Regions from separate parts of the Pseudomonas sp. PGPR N4 genome, predicted to be linked through region 2. Evidence: riboswitches for the same ligand, from Rfam matches in the RefSeq annotation. Region 2 holds a riboswitch; each other region holds the start of a gene.

Evidence for each region. A riboswitch is a leader RNA that binds a small molecule or an ion and turns the genes downstream of it on or off. The one in region 2 is predicted to bind cobalamin.
Region 1: linked by a shared signal. The riboswitch ahead of AC58X1_RS04755 (TonB-dependent receptor) and the one ahead of cobO (cob(I)yrinic acid a,c-diamide adenosyltransferase) in region 2 are both predicted to bind cobalamin.
Region 3: linked by a shared signal. The riboswitch ahead of cobW (cobalamin biosynthesis protein CobW) and the one ahead of cobO (cob(I)yrinic acid a,c-diamide adenosyltransferase) in region 2 are both predicted to bind cobalamin.

What each region holds. Positions count from the first base shown of each region.
Region 1 covers NZ_JCAUKV010000001.1:1,072,012-1,076,718, reverse strand. Annotated here, with positions in the region: gene AC58X1_RS04760 (acetyltransferase domain-containing protein) at 1-124, opposite strand, end outside; gene AC58X1_RS04755 (TonB-dependent receptor) at 265-2,388, opposite strand; cobalamin riboswitch at 2,501-2,704, opposite strand; gene AC58X1_RS04750 (outer membrane beta-barrel protein) at 2,868-3,614, shown strand; gene AC58X1_RS04745 (GNAT family N-acetyltransferase) at 3,672-4,241, opposite strand; gene AC58X1_RS04740 (carboxymuconolactone decarboxylase family protein) at 4,319-4,663, opposite strand.
Region 2 covers NZ_JCAUKV010000001.1:2,087,160-2,091,866, reverse strand. Annotated here, with positions in the region: gene AC58X1_RS09395 (PQQ-dependent sugar dehydrogenase) at 1-569, opposite strand, end outside; gene AC58X1_RS09390 (hypothetical protein) at 651-1,229, opposite strand; cobalamin riboswitch at 1,380-1,532, shown strand; gene cobO (cob(I)yrinic acid a,c-diamide adenosyltransferase) at 1,652-2,263, shown strand; gene AC58X1_RS09380 (cobyrinic acid a,c-diamide synthase CobB) at 2,260-3,555, shown strand; gene bluB (5,6-dimethylbenzimidazole synthase) at 3,552-4,202, shown strand; gene cbiB (adenosylcobinamide-phosphate synthase CbiB) at 4,199-4,707, shown strand, end outside.
Region 3 covers NZ_JCAUKV010000001.1:486,064-490,770, forward strand. Annotated here, with positions in the region: gene AC58X1_RS02115 (cobalamin biosynthesis protein) at 1-362, opposite strand, end outside; gene AC58X1_RS02120 (CbtA family protein) at 362-1,051, opposite strand; gene AC58X1_RS02125 (CbtB domain-containing protein) at 1,062-1,247, opposite strand; cobalamin riboswitch at 1,347-1,570, opposite strand; cobalamin riboswitch at 1,688-1,884, shown strand; gene cobW (cobalamin biosynthesis protein CobW) at 1,987-3,054, shown strand; gene cobN (cobaltochelatase subunit CobN) at 3,058-4,707, shown strand, end outside.

The sequences.
Region 1 (4,707 bases), 1.0 Mb from region 2:
GATGCATGAAGAAGGTCTCGCGTACGTGATCGAGCAGCATGAACAGAATGACCAGCCCGCGCAGGGCATCGATGCTCTGCAGGCGTTGGCTGACGAGGGTGGGAGAAGTCAGGGCGGTTGTCATGAAAATTCGCTGGTGAGGTTTCGTGTAACGTTATCTTATAACGATTGGTTTTCCTGTTGAAAGTCTTTTGTCGGTGAGCGTAGTGCCCATGAAGGCCCTGGCTAGCCCGTTGCAGCGCGGCCAGCCAGGGTGAATCGTGTTTAGAAGCTGTAGTCCAGCGTGGCGAAATACGAGCGTGGTGCGCCCAGCAGCCACTGCTCGCCGCTGTAGGCGGCCGTCACGTAGTTGCGGTTTAGCAGGTTGTTCAACTGCAGGCCCAGGCGCACGTCAGGCAGCACTTGCCAGCCCAGGTTGGCATCGACCACGGTGTAGCTGGGGATGCTCTGGCTATTGCCGGTGTCGGCGTAACGCGTGTCGACATAACGCAGGCCGACGCCGGCATCGACGTCCTGGCCAAAGCCTTTGCTCAGCCACAGGTTGGCACTGCGTCGCGGCACATTGGCCGGGCGTTTGCCGCTGCGGTCGGTGGCAACGCCTGCCACGCTTTCATTGAAGTCGTCGTACTTGGCCCGTAGCAGCGCGGCGTTGGCCGACAGCTGCCACTGGTTGGCCAAGGCCAATTCGAGGGTCGCTTCCAGGCCATCGGAGGTCTGCTGGCCGGCCTGTTGCGGTTGATGGCTGACAGGGTCGTCGACCAGCAGCTTTTTCTTGACGATGTGATAAGCGGCCAAGGTCCACTCGCCACGGCCATCAAGAAAGCGCTGCTTGACGCCAAGTTCGGTCTGGCGCGCTTCGGTCAGGTCGAAGTTCATCTGTGCCGGGCTGAGGCTGACCAGGTTTTCCACACCGTCTTCACTGGTCGAGTACTGGCCGTACAGCGCCAGGTCCGGCGTCAGCGCATAGACCAGCCCTGCGCGCCAGTTGCCGCCGCTGAGACTGCGGTCGGTGCGGCTGCCGTCGACCAGGTTATCGCGCTCGATGTGGTTTTGATCACGGCGAATACCGGTGACCAGCGACAGCTGCTCAGTCAACTGCGTGCGGTTTTCGGCGAACAGCGCTGCGCTGTGGGTGGTACTGAACGAGCGCGGTTGCAGCGGCGTGGCGCTGACGAACTGGCCGGGCGCGGGCTGCCACGGGTCAATGTAGTCGTTGCCGATATCGTTGTAGGGCCAGTTGTTGGTCAGGCGGAAGCGGATCTTGTTGTATTCGGCGCCCACCACGGTCGTGCTGGCCAGGCCAAACAGGCTGTGCTGGAAGGTGAAGCTCTGGCGATCACCGATCTGCTCCTGGTTGTGCTTGATCTCGAGAAAGCCATTGCGCAGCAGTTGGCCGACGTCTGCGTCCCAGTTGTAGTTTTCGGCGTTGCGCCAGTGGCGACGGCTCTTGATGTAATAGAGCTGGTTGCTGGCGCTGACGTTGTCGCTGATAGCCCACTCGCTGCTCAGGCGGGTCCATTCATCGTGGTAGCGCAATTCGGCGTCACGCACGTTGTAGTTCTTGTCGCGCAGGCTGTCACGGTAGTGCCCGGCAATCAGCGGTGTGCCGAAGTAGTTCATCGGCTCGGCGTCGCCGCGTTCGTGGGCGAGGGTGAAACTCAGGTCTTCGTTGGCATCGAAGCGCAGTGCCAGGCTCAGGGCCAGGTTGCGTGAGTCGCCGCGGTCGATATGGCCATTGCCTTGCTGCTTGTTGATGGTGGCACGGTAGCTGAGGCGCTCGCTCAGGCTGCCGCCGCTGTCCAGGCCCAGTTGCTGGCGGTCCCATGAGCCGTAGCCCAGGCGCAGCTGGTTGTGGATCTCGCCTTGCACGGGCTTTTTCGGGATGACGTTGACCACCGCGCCGGTGGCGCCTTCGCCGTATAACACCGACGCCGGACCGCGCAGCACTTCGATACGTTCGACCAGCCATGGGGCGACCGGGAAAGTCTGGGTGCCGGCACCGGTGTACAGGCGCGCGCCGTCGAACAGGGTCATCACCGAACCATGGCCGTTGAAGCCGCGTGCGCTGAGGCCAGTGCCGCCATCGCCTGGGGTGCCGATGGAGGTGATACCGGGGGTGCGGGTGACCGCATCCTGCACGGTGAGGTTGCTGCGCTGCTGGATCTGTTCGGCGCTAAGGCTGCTGACACTGGCTGGTGTTTCGAAGGCAGTCAGGCCGAGGCGCGAGCCGGTCTCGCTGCTGCTGGTGAGGTCGGCGCTTGCGTCGCGGCGTTCGCTGATCGCGATAGAGGGCAGGGCGACGACCTTGCTCGTCGGCTCTGCGGCCACGGCTGGCGAAGCGGCGGCAATGCAGGCCGCCAGAAGAGTAAAGGTATTGGTACGGGACATGTCGTTCCACTGGTGCAGGAAGTAAGGATCCCGGTGGAAACAACGCAAAGACAAGCGGGCACGAACGCTGGGCGCACGCGCAAACCGGCCTGCGCCCGCCCACCGCGGGTTTGCCAACTGAAAGTTGCAGGCCGGTCTCCGGGCTTGCGAGGGCTGGAAACCTTCACCTTCCCGTGCACGGGCACAGTGGTGTGTCGAAGGTTTCACTCGCTTACCGTTGCGGGGGCAGCGCCGGACTAGTCATGCAGATGACGCACCGGCTTCCCGTTTCACCCTGCGCACGGCGGCGCAGGACACCTGAAACTGGCGCGCATCTGAGCATCGAAAGTGGCCTTAGTCAAACCTTGGCGCTAAGAAAAATTTGTGACGCATTAGAGGTTTGCGAGTTTTTACTGATTCTTTTTCGAACTTTTCACATTTGGTGTGCATCGAACCGCTCGATTGTCACAGAAACACCCACGTCATGGAGACCTTTACCAATGTCCACCCGTAACCTGTTGCGTCATTCTTGCCTGCTGGCCCTGATCGCTGCCCCGCTTGCTGCCAGCGCTGCGCCAAGTACCGATCCGCTGTTCACTTTCGGCCTGCTCGGCAGCTACGACAAATTCAAGTTCGAAGGCGGTTCTGAATCGGAGACCGATCACCTCGGTCAAGGTGGCCTGTTCGCCAACTATGGCAACAAGATGACCGCCGAATCCGGTTTCATCTACCAGATTGGCGCGGACGCCAAGTATGGCAAGAAGAGCGACAACAAGCTCAAGGAGGCCAAGGTTGATCTGGACCTGGGCTGGCGTGCTGCGATGGACGCGCGCAACTTCCTCGACTTCACCGTGGGCGGTGGTTATGACTGGTCGCGCTTCGAACCAGAGCTCAACGACCTGGATACCGAGCTGACCTACAAGTCGCCGTTCGCCAAGGCTGCCGTCGGCTACAACCACCAGTTCGATGCTTCGACGCTGCGCGTGGAAGTCGGTGCCCGCCGCACCCTCGACGGCCGCGCCAAGCTCAAGGTCGACGATTTCGGCAGCGACACCGTCGATATGAAAGACCGCACCAACCCTTATGCCGAAGTCAGCCTGCTGATGAACCAGCAGGGCGGTATGCCCATTTACGGCAGCGTCTACTACACCCGCACCGAGTACAAACTCGATGAAGAGTCGGATGCAGCCGACAATACCAAGCTCAAGCGTGATGAGTTCGGCGTGAAGGTAGGTCTGGCGTTCTGATTCAGCGCGTTAGCAGGGGGCCGCATAGCGGTCCCCGTTTTCTACGCAGATCCGCGGCTACTTGCCACGCCGCCGCGACACCCGCGCTTCAATGTTCTTGCGCCCGATCAGCAGCGCAGGTTTCTCCACCACCGGCTCATCCGCCAGCCATTTGTACATCACCAGGCAATCCACCAGCCCCAGCCGGGCATGCCTGTAGGCCTTGGGCAGGCGGCCGACTTCATCGAAGCCAAGCTTGCGCCACAGCGCTACGGCAACCTCGTTACTCGCCACCACCGAATTGAACTGCAACGCCAGAAACCCTTCCTGACGGGCAAGCTTCTGCGAGTGCTCGCACATCAGCCTGGCCACGCCACGCCCGCGTGCAGCCGGGCATACCATGTAACCACAATTACCCACATGGGCGCCGGGTCCGGCGGCATTGGCTTTGAGGTAATACGAGCCAAGCAGCTCGCCGTCCTGCTCCGCCACCAGCGTATGCAGCGGTGCCTCCAGCCACAGCTGGCGCGCCTGCTCGAAGCTGATCTGCGGGTCGAAGGCGTAGGTTTCGCGGGCCTGGACGATGCTTTGCAAGGTGGGCCAGAAAGCCTCGAAGTCGGCGGCGGTCATGGGGCGAATGTGGATCATGGCGGTACCTGCACGGGCTGAGCCGGCAAGTCTGGTGGTGCAGGCGCCGCCGCGCAAGTGCGGCGACGCCGACAGGCTTACTCGTCGGCTTTGCCCAGCGCATCCAGAGCTCGGGTCGAATAGACCAGCGCTGCTCCAGCGTTCATTGCCACGGCGACACCGAGCGCCTCGGCGATCTGCTCGCGGGTCGCGCCCTGCTTGAGGGCTTCCTTGGAGTGCACGGCAATGCAGCCGTCGCAGCGGGTGGTGACGGCAACCGCCAGCGAGATCAATTCGCGGGTCTTGGCATCCAGGTGGTTGGTCTTGGCCCCGGCGCCGCTGGCGGTCATGTAGCCCGAGACGGTGTCCGGTGAGAGTTGCTTGAGGTCGCCGATGCCAGCCATCAGCTGCTTACGGTAGGCGTCCCAGTCCATCATGCTCATTGTCTTCACCTTGTAGGGTTGCGGCAGGAGCTTTCAGGCTAGTC
Region 2 (4,707 bases):
TGCCCGCGGCCGTCGATCTGCAACGCATCGGTCACGTAATCGAAGCGCAGCAGCTTGTCGGTGTCGGCGATGTACAGGTCCTTGCCTACCAGCACCATGCCGAAGGGCGAGTTGAGCCCTTCGATAAAGCGGCTGCGGGTTTCGGCGACGCCGTCATGGTCGCGGTCGCGCAGCAGGGTGATGCGATTGGCGGTGGGGACGCCGGCACCGGCCATGGACATGGCTCGTTTCATGAACCAGCCGCGCAGGCCTTTGCCGTCGTCCGGCTTGGCCGGTGCGTTGGTTTCGGCGACCAGCACGTCGCCATTGGGCAGCACATACAGCCAGCGCGGATGGTCGAGATGGTCGGCAAATAGCGCAACCTGAGTGCCGGCCGCTGCAACCGGTTTGCCACCCTGCGGCCAGCCGACCGCCGGCGCGACGTTGACGGTTGGCAACAGGGTTTTGTTTGGCGCCGGTAACTGCGGTGTGGGGCCGATGCCATCGTCGACTCTGAGGCTGGCGGTCTCGCCGCAGCCGCCGAGGCCTGCGAGCAAGGCGAGCACAACGGCACTGCGCATTCTGTCCATGGGCGGGCTCTCGACAAGGGCTATGGCATACAGAACCATAGGCGCCGGGCGAGGTTCAACCCGGCGCGGCGCAGGGCTGCTTCACGCTTGCTTGAACAGCAATGCAACACCAGGGAAATACTGGCCGAGCTCGTTGTGCAGCTTGCGATAGGCGTACGGGAAGTACCAGGCCACGGCGCAGGTGGTGTGCTTTTGCAGGTCATCGACCAGGTCCTGGAGTTCTTCCGGGCTGGCGTGCTGGCCGGCTTTCCACGGGCTGACGAACAGCGCCCCGGCTTTGAGCTGGCTGGCATAGGCAATCGGCTTGGCGGCGCTGGTGGTTTCTTGCAGGGCGGCGGTCAGGTCGAGCCGGGCGATGCGCGGCCAGCGCTGGCTGGCGTGCAGGTGGATCGACTCCTCGGCGGTGCTGATGGCCAGGTCACAACGGCCTTCGCGCTCGCCTTCTTCGCGTTGCTTGCTGCTGGCAAACTGGGTCAGGGCGACCAGCTCGGCTTGCCAGGCAGCCGCAGCCAGCAGGCCGACGTTGGCCGCTGCGCCATGCCAGTAAGGCGCGTCGCTGGCATGGTTGAGTTCGGCGAAGCGATCGATGCAGTCGACCCAGCGCTCCAGGGCAGGACGCAAAAACTCCAGGCGCGGGTTGTTGATGATCAGACCTTGCATGCTGCGCACTCCTTATTGTGATTATCGCGGTCAGCTACAGTGATGGCGATATGATATCAATGCTAGCAGTCTGCGCTGTACTGTCGAATCGGCCATTGATCCAGGCCAAACCGGCCTTGTTTCATTGACGCTCCCGGTGCAACCCTCTAACCTTCGCGGCGTGTTTCAGGTGCCCTGCGGACTGCGGTCTGGCGGGGTGAAACTGGGAAGCCGGTACCAGTCCGGCGCTGCCCCCGCAACGGTAGGTGAGCCGCGTACGTAGCGCTCACGAGCCCGGAGACCGGCCTGTTACTGCCAACGGCATCACGGAGGGTGATGCACAGTTCACTGTGGTTTGCGCCACGGCGCCTGCGCGTTCTCCGTTTGCCTGCCTTTCGATCTGTCGCCGCCCGGTGCGCGCGCAGGCACTTGCGGAGAACCTTATGAGCGACAACCCCGAACGCGACGAACGCCACCTGGCGCGCATGCAGCGCAAAAAGGCGATCATCGACGAGCGCATCGCCAACTCTCCCAATCAATGCGGCCTGCTGCTGGTGCTGACCGGTAATGGCAAGGGCAAAAGCAGCTCGGCTTTCGGCATGCTCGCCCGCGCGCTGGGCCATGACATGCAGTGCGGCGTGGTGCAGTTCATCAAGGGTCGCAACAGCACCGGCGAGGAGCTGTTCTTCCGCCGTTTCCCCGAGCAGGTGCGCTACCACGTGATGGGCGAGGGCTTTACCTGGGAAACCCAGGACCGCCAGCGCGACATCGCCGCGGCAGAAGCCGCCTGGGCGGTATCGCGGCAAATGCTGCAGGACCCGTCGATTCATTTCGTTGTGCTGGATGAGCTGAACATCGCCCTCAAGCATGGTTATCTCGACCTGGACCAGGTGCTCAGTGACATTCAGGCTCGTCCGCCAATGCAGCACGTGATCGTCACCGGCCGCGGCGCCAAACCGGAAATGGTCGAACTGGCCGACACCGTCACCGAAATGGGCATGCTCAAGCACGCCTTCCAGGCCGGTATCCGCGCGCAGAAGGGCGTGGAACTATGAGTGACCCGCGCCAGTGCCCGGCGGTGCTGATCGCAGCGCCCGCTTCCGGGCAGGGCAAGACCACCGTGACCGCAGCCCTGGCGCGCCTGCACCGCAACCTCGGGCGCAAGGTGCGGGTGTTCAAGTGCGGTCCGGACTTTCTCGACCCAATGATTCTGGAGCGGGCCAGCGGCGCGCCGGTGTACCAGCTCGACCTGTGGATGATCGGCGCGCAAGAGAGCCGGCGACTGCTCTGGGAAGCTGCCGCCGAGGCCGACCTGATCCTCATCGAAGGGGTCATGGGCTTGTTCGATGGCACTCCGTCCAGCGCTGATCTGGCGCGCCATTTCGGCGTGCCGGTGCTGGCGGTGATCGACGGTACCGCCATGGCCCAGACCTTTGGTGCGCTGGCCCTGGGCCTGGCACGCTACCAGGCCGATCTGCCGTTCGCCGGGGTGCTGGCCAACCGGGTTGGCAGCCTGCGCCACGCGCAACTACTTGAAGGCAGCCTGACCGAAGGCCTGCGCTGGTACGGCGGGCTGTCGCGCGAGCGCGGCATCGAGCTGCCCAGTCGCCACCTGGGCCTGGTGCAAGCCAGCGAACTGAACGACCTTGACCAGCGCCTCGACGCTGCCGCCGAGGCCCTGGCTGGCAGCTGCGATGCAGCGCTGCCGCCAGCGGTGAGCTTCGATGGCCCCGCTTTGCCAGCACCGTTGCCCTCGCTGGCTGGGGTGCGCATTGGCGTAGCGCAGGACGAAGCGTTTGCCTTCATCTATGGCGCCAACCTCGACCTGCTGCGGGCCATGGGCGCGCAGCTGGAATTTTTCTCGCCGCTGCACGACAGCGAGGTGCCGCAGGTCGACAGCCTCTATCTGCCAGGCGGCTACCCCGAATTGCACCACCATGCGCTGGCCGCCAATACGCCGATGCTGGACGCGATTCGCGCTCACCACAGTGCAGGCAAGCCGCTTTTGGCCGAGTGCGGCGGCATGCTCTACCTGCTTGAAAACCTGACCGATGTTGCCGGTGAGCGCGCCGCGCTGGTTGGTTTGTTGACTGGCGAGGCGGTGATGCAGAAGCGCCTGGCAGCACTGGCCCTGCAAGCGGTGGAACTGCCCGAAGGCACCCTGCGTGGGCACACCTATCACCACTCGTTGACCACCAGCGAGCTGGAGCCAATCGCCCGTGGCCTCAGCCCCAACGGCGGCCGCGGCAACGAGGCGGTGTACCGCCTGGGCCGGCTGACGGCCTCATACGTGCACTTCTATTTCCCCTCTGACCCCCACGCGGCGGCGGCGCTGTTGCGACCATGAGCGAGCATGCCTTCTCCGATGCCGAACGCGCCGCGGTGTACCGGGCGATCGGCGAGCGCCGCGACATGCGCCACTTTGCCGGTGGCGAAGTAGCGCCGCAGGTGCTTACACGCCTGCTGACGGCCGCGCATCAGGCCCCCAGTGTTGGCCTGATGCAACCGTGGCGGTTTATCCGCATCAGCCAGCGCGACTTGCGCGGACGCATCCAGACACTGGTCGAGCAGGAGCGGGTGCGCACCGCCGAAGCCCTTGGCGAGCGCTCCGACGAATTCATGCAGCTCAAGGTCGAAGGCATCAACGACTGCGCCGAGCTCTGGGTGGCAGCGCTGATGGACAAGCGCGAAGCGCACATTTTCGGCCGCCGCACCTTGCCGGAAATGGACCTGGCCTCGCTCGCCTGCGCGATCCAGAACCTCTGGCTGGCCGCGCGCGCCGAAGGCCTGGGCATGGGCTGGGTATCGTTGTTCGACCCGCAGGCACTGGCCGAGCTGCTGGCCATGCCAGCCGATGCCAAGCCGGTGGCGGTGCTCTGCCTGGGCCCGGTCGAGGCGTTTTACCCAGCACCGATGCTGGCCCTGGAAAACTGGGCCGAACAACAGCCACTGAGCGCCATGCTCTACGAAAACCAATGGGGAGAACGCGCATGAGCGTGGCCTTGCTGACCGTCGCCGGTGTTGCCCTCGACGCGCTGCTGGGTGAGCCGAAACGGCGCCACCCGCTGGTTGCTTTCGGCAATTTTGCCGCACGCCTGGAGCAGCGCCTGAATGCGGGTGGTCGCGGCTGGCGCAGCCATGGCGTCAGCGCCTGGTTTCTGGCCGTGGTGCCGTTGACCTTGCTGGCACTGTTGCTGTCCTGGCTGCCGCTGATCGGCTGGCTGGTCGATGTGCTGGCGCTGTACTGTGCGTTGGGGCTGCGTAGCCTCGGTGAGCACGTAATGCCGGTGGCTGACGCACTGCGCCGCGGTGATCTGGCCGAAGCCCGGCGTCGGGTCGGCTACCTGGTCAGCCGCGAGACCGCTGAACTGGACGAAACTGCCGTCGCCCGCGCTGCCAGCGAATCAGTCCTGGAGAACGGCAGCGATGCAGTGTTTGCTGCTTTGTTCTGGTTCATCATCGCCGGTGCGCCCGGGGTGGTGCTGTACCGGCTGAGCAA
Region 3 (4,707 bases), 1.6 Mb from region 2:
TGCCGGGTGAGCACCAGCCGCGCGCAGCCGTGAGCACGCGCGGCCAAGGCCAGGGCGGTGCTTTCGGCTACGCCCCAGCAGCCGCTGTGGGCGAAGGCTGTAGCGGAGTGCTGGCTGAGCTGTGGGGCAAAACGCTGCAACTGCTCTGCGGGAAAAAACTGCAGCGCCAGTTGCAGGCGATCGGCCAGTTGATGCAGGCCCGCCTCGCTGACTTTCAGCTCGATACTGGCGATGCCCTGCACTGCATGCAGGGTTAAGCCAAGGCTGGCCAGACTTTGTTGCAGCAGCGCTTCAAGCAGGTCGGCGGGGCAGCCCTTGCGGCAGCCAACGCCGACATACACGGCGGGTAGCGGCTCAGACATCAAGTCTGCCGCGAGCGGCGGAACAACCACGCACTGAGCAAGCCCAGGGCAATCCAGAAGGCGGCATTGGTCAGCCACGAGGCGATCTTGAACTGGGTTGCCAGGGCTTCAGGCGCAAGACTTTCATGCACGCTCGGCTGCGGCGCGCCGATCACGTGTGGCAGCGCCAACAGCAGTACGCCGACTACCTTCAGCAGCCAATGCTGGGCAAACACAATCAGGCCCAGGCCGACCGCAGTTGCGGCCGCAGTGCCGATCCACCAGGTCTGGCGCTGGCCAAGGTCGGCTGCCGCCGTGCCCGGCAGCTCGGCCGGCAAGCCCAGCGTTGGCGCCAGGCAGAACACGGCAAAACCGGCCAGGCCCCACAGCGCTCCGGTGGCGACCCGGTTGGGTTCGCGCAGGCTGTACAGCGCTGCCAGCATCAAGGCAAAGCCGACTGCAACCACCAGGTTGCCGCCGGTGGTGGCCAGCACGCGCTGCCAGCCGTCTTCAGGCGCCCAGGCTTCGGCACTGTGCTCGTGGGCAGCAACGGCGCTGTCGCCATGCTCATGCTGGGCAGCCGGCGCTGGGCTCTCGAAGGTTTCCGCTTCGAGGATCAACGGGCTGATCCAGAAGCTTTGCAGCAGGGTCAGCAGCAGGGCGGCGAGCAGGCCGCTGAACCCTGCAGTACGGGCAATGCGCGTGATCATGCGAGTCTACTCAGTGGCAGGGGAAGGCAGCGCTGTGGCGCGTATCGTGGGCTGCGTTGTGCACCGCCTCGATGTGCGAGAAACCGGCGAAGTACACCAGGCACAGGCCAACCAGGCTGGCGCCGACGGCGATGACCAGGCGTTGACTGAGGCTGACGGGGGTGGCGATGCTGTGTTTGGCACTGGTGATGGGCATGACGCAATCCTCTGCTTGTTATAGGCAGGGGGCAAGCGCACCGGCCCCGGGCATGGATGGCCCAGGGCAATGCGACAGCGCCCGCCCACCGCGGGGTGTTGATATTCGACTACGCAGGCCGGTCTCCGGGCTCACGAGGAGGAGCAGGGCTCCTTGAAAAGCGTCACCTTCCCATGCCCTACATCCTGGCACAGTGGTCAAGACACTTCGCTCGCTTACCGTTGCGGGGGCAGCACCGGAGTAGTCGGGCTCTCCATTGAGGCCAGCGACGCACCGGTTTCCCGTTTCACCCCATAGGGGGCACCTGAACGCAAGGCGCTAGCAAACCATGCCGCAGCGGCGCGCTGCAAGTGACAAGTTGCACGCCAGCGTGCATTCAGCCGCCTATATATGGCAGATGACAGCCCCTAAAGCCGCTTGCAGCTTGCCGCCGGGGTGCGTAGCCTTGTCTGCTTCGAGGTTCTCCGGCGTGGCCGGAGCTAAGACGGGAACGCGGTCAAGCCGCGGCTGCCCCCGCAACTGTAAGCACTGATCAGGATCGACACAGCCACTGCGCCTTGCGCGGGAAGGCGTCATCCAACCGGCCCGGCGCCGGTGCGGTGCAAGCCAGGAGACCTGCCTCGAGACGATTTCGACTTTAATCCGGGCGGGGTGATCCGGAGGCGAACAAGCCCGGCTGTGACAGCCTGCGGCGCTCGTCCTGCATGCCCGCGCCATTCTGCCAAGGGCACACGCATCCATGAAAACACTGGCCAAACTCCCCGTCACCATCGTCACCGGCTTCCTCGGCTCGGGCAAAACCACGTTGCTGCGGCACATGCTCGACAACGCCCAGGGCAGGCGCATCGCGGTGATCGTCAACGAGTTCGGCGAGCTCGGTATCGACGGCGAAATCCTCAAACAATGCACCATCGGCTGCACCGAAGAAGAAGCCTACGGGCGTGTCTTCGAGCTGGCCAACGGCTGCCTGTGCTGCACCGTGCAGGAAGAGTTCTTCCCGGTCATGCGTGAGCTGGTGGCACGTCGCGGCGATCTGGACCACATCCTGATCGAAACCAGCGGCCTGGCCTTGCCCAAACCGCTGGTGCAAGCCTTCCAGTGGCCAGAAATCCGCAACGCCTGCACGGTCGATGCGGTGATCACCGTGGTCGACAGCCCGGCAGTGGCTGCCGGTACCTTCGCAGCGTTCCCAGACCAGGTCGATGCACAGCGCAAGCTCGACCCGAACCTTGATCATGAGTCGCCGCTGCACGAACTGTTTGCCGACCAGCTGGCCAGCGCTGACCTGGTGGTGCTGAACAAGGCCGACCTGATCGACGCCGAAGGCCTGGCCAAGGTTCGCGCCGAAGTCTCCGAAGAGCTGCCGCCGGCGGTCAAGGTCATCGAAGCCAGCAGCGGCCGCCTGCCGCTGGATGTGCTGCTGGGCCTGGGTGCCGAATCGGAAGCGCACATTGATGGGCGCCGAACTCATCATGACAGCCACCATGACGACGATGATCATGACGATCACGACCATGATGCCTTCGACTCGATCTCGCTGGATTTGCCAGAGGCCGATGAGCGCTTGCTGCTGGCGGCCCTCAACCAATTGGTAGTGGAGTTTGGCATCCTGCGCGTGAAAGGCTTTGCAGCCATCCCGGGCAAGCCGATGCGTCTGCTGATCCAGGGCGTAGGGACCCGCTTCGACAAGCATTTCGACCGGGCCTGGGGCGCTGACGAGGCGCGCATCACGCGCCTGGTACTGATTGGCCAGGAGCTTGACGCCATTCAGCTCGAAGCCCGTCTGCGTCAGGCTCTGGAAGCCTGATCCATGCACCTGTTGCGCACCCAGCCCGGTGGTTTTGTCCCGGACGACAGTATTGCCGACCTCGGCCAGACTGCCGCCGAACTGGTCATTCTGTGCAGCGGTGACTCGCACCTGGCGCTGCTGGCCGAAACCGCGGAACAGCTGCCTGGCGACTACCCCAGCGTGCGCCTGGCCAATCCCATGCAGGTGCAAAACCATGCCTCGGTCGACCTGTATGTCGACCAGGTGCTGCGCCATGCAAAGTTGATCCTGGTATCACTGCACGGCGGCGTTGGCTACTGGCGCTACGGCATCGAGCAGTTGGTCGAGCTGGCGGCGCGCGGTGTTCAGGTGATCATGGTCCCGGGCGATGATCGGCCTGACCCCGAGCTCACCGGTTTGAGCACGGTCAGCAGCGACCAGGCCGAGCGCCTGTGGCACTACCTGCGCCAGGGCGGCAAGGCCAACGCGCTGAATCTGTTCAACTGCGTGGGCAACCTGTGGTTCCAGCGCGACTATGCCTGGCAGGAGCCGGAAGCGCTGGCCCGTACCGTGGTCTACCACCCAGCCAAGGCCAGTGCGCAGTTGCCGGACTGGTACGCCGACTGGGATCCTGCGCTGCCGGTGGCGCCGCTGCTGTTCTACCGCTCGCACCTGCAGGCGGCCAACACCGCGTTCATCGACGTGTTCTGTCAGCGGCTGCAGATGGCGGGGCTCAACCCGTTGCCGATCGCTGTAGCCAGCCTCAAAGAGCGGGCCTGTCTCGATCAGGTTGAAGCGTGGATGGATGAGGTCCAGGCCGAGGTGGTGATCAACACCACTGGCTTTGCCTTGTCCAGCCCCGAGCGCCCCAACGCGCGGCCGCTGCGCCGGGATGTACCGGTGTTGCAGGCGATCTGCGCGCAGGACAATCAATTGGGCTGGGAAACCAGCGAGCAGGGCCTCGGCGGCCGCGATCTGGCCATGCACATCGTGTTGCCGGAGCTGGACGGGCGGATCATCACCCGGCCGGTCAGCTTCAAGGACCTGGCCTGGCGCAGTGAACGCAGCCAGGCGGATGTGGTGTGCTATCGCGCCCACCCGGAACGCATGGACTTCGTCGCCGAGCTGGGCCGTCGCTGGGTCGCGCTGGCGCGCTTGCCGAATGGGCAAAAGCGTGTCGCGCTGATCCTCGCCAACTATCCGACCCGCGATGGCCGGATTGGTAACGGTGTCGGCCTGGACACGCCGGGGGCGGCCTTGAACATCCTTGAGGCGATGCGCGCTGCGGGTTATCCGCTGGACGAGCTGCCGGCCACCGGCACCGCGCTGATCCAGCACTTGCTCGGCGGCGTGACCAACGACCTCGACAACCTCGATCAGCGCCCATGCGCGCAGAGCCTGAGCCTGGCCGACTACCAGGCCGCGTTCGCTCAGCTGCCGGCAGAAAACCGGGCGGCCGTGCTCGCCCGCTGGGGCGCCCCTGAAACAGACCCGATGTGCCGCAGCGGCCGCTTGATGGTAGCGGGCCTGCGCTTTGGGCAGACCTTCGTCGGTATCCAACCGGCGCGCGGTTATCAGGTTGACCACAGTGCGGTGTACCACGACCCGGATCTGGTTCCGCCGCATGGCTACCTGGCCTTTCACTTCTGGCTGCGCCACGCTTATGCAGCGGACGCCGTCATTCATGTCGGC